2 regions of the Paenibacillus sp. JT22N7 genome follow, and region 1 is predicted to be linked to the other one. Evidence: predicted binding sites of a transcription regulator. Region 1 holds the regulator's gene; the other holds the start of a gene.
The links. The regulator NrdR, encoded in region 1, represses ribonucleotide reductase genes. The targets are predictions, from matches to a motif close to AACACNATATATNGTGTT.
Positions count from the first base shown of each region.

Region 2: the regulator NrdR is predicted to act here: its motif matches at 2,010-2,027, upstream of AC50Y5_RS15700 (adenosylcobalamin-dependent ribonucleoside-diphosphate reductase).

Region 1 covers NZ_JBXENY010000001.1:349,403-352,818, reverse strand. Annotated here, with positions in the region: gene hxlA (3-hexulose-6-phosphate synthase) at 1-539, opposite strand, end outside; gene AC50Y5_RS01510 (GNAT family N-acetyltransferase) at 684-1,130, opposite strand; gene nrdR (transcriptional regulator NrdR) at 1,299-1,778, opposite strand; gene AC50Y5_RS01500 (alpha/beta-type small acid-soluble spore protein) at 1,889-2,107, shown strand; gene AC50Y5_RS01495 (lytic transglycosylase domain-containing protein) at 2,184-2,726, opposite strand; gene coaE (dephospho-CoA kinase) at 2,765-3,364, opposite strand; gene AC50Y5_RS01485 (MntP/YtaF family protein) at 3,382-3,416, opposite strand, start outside.
Region 2 covers NZ_JBXENY010000005.1:280,783-284,198, reverse strand. Annotated here, with positions in the region: gene AC50Y5_RS15705 (DEAD/DEAH box helicase) at 1-1,717, opposite strand, end outside; gene AC50Y5_RS15700 (adenosylcobalamin-dependent ribonucleoside-diphosphate reductase) at 2,128-3,416, shown strand, end outside.

The DNA of each region.
Region 1 (3,416 bases):
TTTGCCGAAATAACCTCTTGCAGCGTATCGATTTTGATGCCGCCTGCGATTGCGGTTTTAGCTTGTTTTACAACACGCTTGATCGCTGCCAGCTCTTCGAAGGAGTTTTTGCCTTCTGCCTGGTGATCATAGCCGGAATGGACACAAATATAGTCTACCCCAAGCGCATCAATTTCTGCTGCACGGGCTTCAATATTTTTCACATTAATCATATCGACCATAATTTTGTTGCCCTGCTTGCGAGCTTCTTCAACCGCGCCCCTAATGGTGGAGTCGTCGGAAACACCAAGAACGGTAATAATGTCCGCACCCGCTTCGGAAGCCTTCATCACTTCATAGCCGCCAGCGTCCATAATTTTCAGATCGGCCAGCACTTTGAGGTTAGGGAAAGCTTCTTTAATCGCTTTTACCGCATGCAGACCCTCGTTGATAACGATAGGTGTTCCGATTTCAACGATGTCGATAAACGACTCAACCTCTTTGACCAAAACCTTTGCTTCCTCAATGTTCACCAAATCAAGCGCCAATTGCAATTCCATGTATACGCACACTCCTTCATCAAATGTTGGAAATTGTTAACCTTGCTACAGGTTTTAGTCTAGCCCCTTTCCGACATTTGAGGAAGTACGCACTTGAAAGTGGTGTAGTTACTTGAAGGATACTATTGCGGTTTATCAGGCTTTCTAGACAATTGTATAGTTCACCCAGCTGCCTTGAACCGCATCCATTTTAGCGAAAAATTGTTGGGCCCGCTTATTTTGCGGAGCTGTTATCCAGAACATATGAGCAAAGCCTTGCTCCTGTGTGTACGTTCTGCATGTCAAAAATAGCGCTTCCTCCACTTCCGTATCCCGATACGGCTCCAGCAGAAAAAAGTCATTCATTAGCGTAATCCGCGCTGTCTTCATTGTACTAATCGTAAAATATAAAGTAGCAAAGCCAATCAGCTGCTGCTCCTTCTCTACGACAAACTGGATACCGCCCTGCTTTTCCAGCAGCTGCTCAATTAATTGATGAATTTCTGGTGTGCCCGGCCAAGGATTTTGATAGAAGCCTACGATATAGTCGTGCATTAATTCGGTCAAGCTGCCGATATCCTTCTTTTCCGCCAGCCTAATTTTGAATGACATATAAAAAAACCTCCCTTTCAACAATGAATAATTATACACTTAACTGTTTTAATATTCAACTCACTATTGTTTAAGGCGTTCTAACGCAAAAAAACAAAAAAACAACGCCTGGAGCGGCGCTGTTTTCTCCAATCTATTCATACCGCTGCTTCGGAAGCAGCATTAGATTTAATCCTTCATTCCATTGGGTGAGCTGTCCTTCGACAGCAGACTGCTAAGCTCCTTCATGAACATATCAATGTCCTTGAACTGCCGATAAACAGAAGCAAAACGGACATAAGCTACTTCATCTACTGGATACAGCTGTCCCATCACCAGTTCGCCAATGACACGGCTCTCCACCTCGGCGTGTGCAGTTGTGCGCAGCTCCTTCTCTACCTCAGAAACGACAACCTCCAGCCTTTCAGCGGGCACGGGGCGCTTCTCGCAAGCACGGATTAAACCACGCAAAATTTTATCACGGCTGAACTCTTCACGGCTGCCATCCTTCTTGATGACAACGAGCGGCGTTTCCTCAATCATCTCGAACGTCGTGAAGCGGCTTTTGCATTTCTCACATTCCCGGCGGCGGCGAATGGACTTGTTCTCGTTAGCGGGACGCGAGTCCAGCACCTTCGTTCCGGAGTAGTCGCAATATGGACACTTCATTCTCTTTTCCTCCCTTCTAAGCTATCCCTAAAAATTACCAAACAATCCCTGTAATGAAGTTCGGATTTTCGCACATAATACTTTTACCAACCGCGAGGAGGTGAACACACATGAGCGCAAACCGCAGCAGCAACCAACTGGTTGTACCACAAGCGACAGCAGCACTCGACCAAATGAAATTCGAGGTTGCTCAAGAGCTTGGAATCGCGATTCCACAAGACGGTTACTACGGTAACATGGCTACAAAGGACGCTGGTTCCATCGGAGGGTACATTACCCGCCGTCTGGTACAAATCGCTGAGCAATCCCTTGCAGGGGGCTCCCATTAATAAATAGCTCTTGTAATAACAGACAGCTTTGGCTGCTTAAGTCCTGAAGTGACGAGCAGCCAAAGCTTCTTCCTGTTTACGGCTCAAGTTCCGGGTACAAGTCTTTGTACTTATTATAATACTTCACAACCTTTTGTACATAATCGCGTGTTTCTTTATATGGAATTTTAGCGGCTTCTTCGAACGTGCCGTCCCATTCCCCCGAATCGAGCCATTGCCGGACTTTACCTGGTCCTGCATTGTAGGCAGCAATGACAACGATATTATTTTCATCAAATTGTTTGTGCAGCGAAGCCAGATACCATACCCCCAGCTCGATGCTCACATCAGCACGATTGCGCAGCGTCTCCTCTGTCACCTGCTCGAAGCCTGCCTTCTCGACAATCCATTTGGCGGTGGTCGGCATAATTTGCATCAGTCCGAGCGCACCTTTCTTCGAAACTTTGCCCGTCTGGAAATTCGTCTCCGCTTTAATAATGGCCGCCACCAGATGGGGATCAACCTGATAGCTAATGGCACTTGCCCGAATATCGGCCTTATAATCAATAGGATAGAGCTTCTTGAGCATCCATGCGGGCTGAGCGACAATAATGACAACTATGATAATAAATAATAGCAAAAACAGCCTTCTACGAGCGACCTTTCTTCTCTTGGCCCTCAGCATGTATGACCCATGCTCTGCCAAAACGCCTGAACCTGCTCCCTCGTCTGCGTCAGCGTTCCACTGTTGTCGATGACCCAATTAGCTCTGCGCTTCTTCTCTTCCATGCTCAGTTGCAGCCCCATGCGCCGCCTTGCTTCCTGCTCATCTACGTTGTTGCGCGCCATCAGGCGCTCCAACTGGATATGCTCTGGCACATACACAACAAGCACGCCTTCATATAAATGGTCCTGCTCCGTCTCATACAGCAGCGGAATATCAGCAACGACCAGCTTGCCTGGATGCTGCCGTTCATAGTCAGCCATTCGCTGCTGCATCGTAGACCGAATAGCCGGATGCAAAATCGCCTCAAGCTGCCCCAGCTGCGCTTTATTATTAAATACGATTTGGCCGAGCGCTGCCCGATCAAGTGTACCGTCTTTATGTAACACAGCTTGTCCAAACGCAGAGGCGACCGCCGCTAGAGCGGGCTCCCCTGGCAAAACAACTTCCCTTGCTACCTGATCGGCATCCACCAGCAGCGCTCCAAGCTCCACTAATAGGTGGGCAACGGTGCTTTTTCCAGTAGCAATGCCGCCGGTTAATCCGATCCTCATGCCCTTCCACCTCATCTTTACAGCAGCTTTGATATTCCAATCATAATAAGCA
Region 2 (3,416 bases), on a different contig from region 1:
GCCCGAGGGCTGTCATTTGTGACACTATTTGCGCGCTTGCCTGCAGCTCAGGGCCTTGCTGCACTTCATCGCGAATTTGCGTAATCGAGGAGGCGAGATCGCTAATTTTCTCGCGCAGCTCCGTTTCGCTGCCGCCTGATTCGAGCAGCATGCGGGCAAGCTGCTGCTCCAGCGAGCCATCCTTTTTCTCAAAACGCTCCAAAATATGATCCAGCTCGCCAATCACAAGCTCAAACATATTAATTTTTTCATGCAGCAAATGCACAATATGCTCTTCTATCGTCCCGAGGGTGCATAGGTTGTAAATCTTGACATCCTCGGTTTGTCCGAGCCGGTGGACGCGGCCAATCCGCTGCTCTACGCGCATCGGGTTCCACGGCAGATCGAAGTTGATCATATGGTGGCAAAACTGCAAATTGATGCCTTCGCCGCCCGCCTCTGTTGCAATCAATACTTGGGCCCGGCCGCGGAACAGGTCCATCATCCAATCCTTTTTGCCGCGGTTCATCCCGCCCCTGTAAGGGACGGCAATCATGTCGTGAGAACGGAAATATTGCAGCAAATACTCCTGCGTAGCCCGATACTCGGTGAAAATAATAACTTTATCGTTCATTTCCTTAACGAGCTCAAGCGCCTTCTCCGCCTTCGTATTGGCTTCAATTTTTTTAATAAACTCGACGAGCTCCCATATTTTTGCGCGGACGGGTGAATCCTCAGCCGTCTTTTTGAACATATTGACGAGAGTCAGGAAGACAGCATCGCGGCTGCTGCAAACTTCGCGCTGGAGCGTGACCAAGGACAGCATGCTGCTCAGGTCGGGGCCGCTCTCATCGTAGCGTTCATGCACGAAGGCGGTCACTGCGTCGTAAAGCGCCTGCTCGTCAGCTGACAGCTGCAGCGGAATATTTTTCACAAAACGCTTCGTAAAAGAAATGCCGCCGTCGCCGCGGCGATTGCGGATCATAATGCTGGACAGCGCCGTTTGCAGCTGCTCCTCGTTTTTCGGAAGACGCTTGTCAACGACAAAGTTGGCGGCGAACTCGCTTTGGCGGCCGAGCTGGCCAGGCTTGAGCAGAGTGATCAAATTGTACAGCTCATCCAAATTGTTTTGCACCGGCGTTGCGGTGAGCAGCAGACAATATTTTTTGCGCAGCTCGGTGACGAACTGGTAGTTGGTCGTTTTTTTGTTTTTGAGCTTATGCGCCTCGTCGATGATGACCATATCGTAGTCGGTACCGAGAATGACGTCGCGATGCGGATCGCGTTTAGCCGTATCCATCGAAGCGACGACGACGTCATAATGCCATGTGTGGGCTTTTTTCTGAGCGACGGCGGAAATGCCGAATTTCTGATTCAGCTCGCGCACCCATTGCAGCACAAGCGAGGCTGGCACAAGAATGAGCGTACGGCGTACGAGTCCGCGAACGATGTATTCCTTCAGCACAAGCCCCGCTTCAATCGTTTTGCCAAGGCCAACCTCATCAGCGAGAATGGCGCGTCCGCCCATTTCATGCAGCACCTTGCGCGCGGTCGAGATTTGATGAGGCATCGGTTCAAGCATTGGCAGACTGCGCAAGCATTGCAGCTGCTCGAAGCTTTCAATCCGTTTCGCCTGCTCCGCTTCCATCGATAGCTGATATAACGTCCAGTCATCCCATGGACCGTTTTTGGCAATACGGCTTTGCAACTCGTCGAAAGTGGAACGGTCATATTGCAAATCTACGAGCGGATGAAGCTTGCGGGTGACTAGTGCACTTTCTGGAGCGGCGGAAGATCCGTGTAGCGGTTGTTTAATATCTGAAGACAAGGGAGCAGCTCCTTTCATCGTTTAAGCCAAACATTCATCGTCCAATAGAACAAAACGAGTAGGTTGAAATCTTTGTTTCTAGTATGGCCCTTTCATCGCCTATTCATAAGAAAGGGCCAAAAAAAGCGTGAGGACAAGCAAAGGAAAGCGCAGGCTTTGGCCAACGAGAAAATTGGGCGTTTTTGGCTGGAAATGAAGGAGAAACACAATATGTAGTATGTTATAATGATATTTAGACACAATATATCGGATTTGTGGGACACCGTGTTAGCGGGCAAATAGGTGGGTTTTTGCAAATGTGAGGAGAGGTGGCGTTACTTATGGAGAAGAAACAAACCTTAAAGGAAAATAGGATAGGCAGCGGCAGGCTGGAGGGGCTCAGCGAGAAAATTTTTCTCGATCGTTATGCCTGGAAAAATGCTGATTCCAGCAGCGCAAAGCCCGGAGACATCGTGCTGGTGCTGACAAAAGATGATCCGAAGTTTCCGACGAAGGAAGTCGGAGAGATCGTTGCCCGTGAGGGGGACCAGGTGGAGGTGCAGCTCCGAAACGGTGAGCGTATAACGGCTGCAGTTGAGAAGCTGACGCTGACCATTGAGCAGGCGCCGGAGGAAATGTGGGATCGTCTGGCGAAGGCGGTGGCCGGAGTCGAGGGCAGCGAGGAGAAGCGGGCGGAATGGACGGAACGTTTTCGCTATATTTTGGACGACTGGAAGCTCGTGCCGGGTGGCAGAATTGCAGCGGGGGCAGGTGCCAGCGAGGAATTAACGCTGTTTAACTGTTATGTGCTGCCTTCTCCGGCAGACAGCCGTGGCGGCATTATGAAGACGTTGACGGAAATGACGGAAATTATGGCGCGCGGGGGCGGCGTTGGCATTAATCTATCGTCGCTTCGCCCGCGCCGCGCCATTGTAGCAGGGGTAAATGGCGCTTCAAGCGGGGCGGTATCATGGGGCGGGCTGTTCAGCTATACGACGGGGTTGATTGAGCAGGGCGGCAGCCGCCGCGGCGCCTTAATGCTGATGATCAACGACTGGCATCCCGATGTGCTGGATTTTATTACAGTCAAGCAGACAATGGGCCAGGTGACGAACGCGAATTTATCAGTATGCGTCAGCAACGCTTTTATGAAAGCCGTAAAGGAAGATTTAGAGTGGGAGCTTGTATTCCCCGATACGAAGGATGCACAGTACAACGAGCTTTGGACAGGGGATTTGGATGCTTGGCGGGCACTTGGCAAAAAGGTGATTTTGTACAAAACGGTCCGCGCCCGCGATATCTGGCACATGATAATTGAATCAGCGTGGAAGTCAGCAGAGCCCGGCGTCGTTTTTATGGAATATTATAATCAAATGTCGAATAGCTGGTATTTCAACCCCATTATTAGTACGAATCCATGTGGTGAACAGGGCCTGCCGGGCTGGGGTGTCTGCAATCTTTCAGCGGTCAATCTGTCGCGTTTCTATAATGAGCAGCAGCATGATGTCGACTGGGAGGAGCTGGCGAAGGTGACGCGTTGGTCGGTGCGTTTTCTCGATAACGTCATTGACACCACACCGTATCATTTTCCTGAAAATGAAGCGAACCAGAAGCGCGAGCGCCGCGTCGG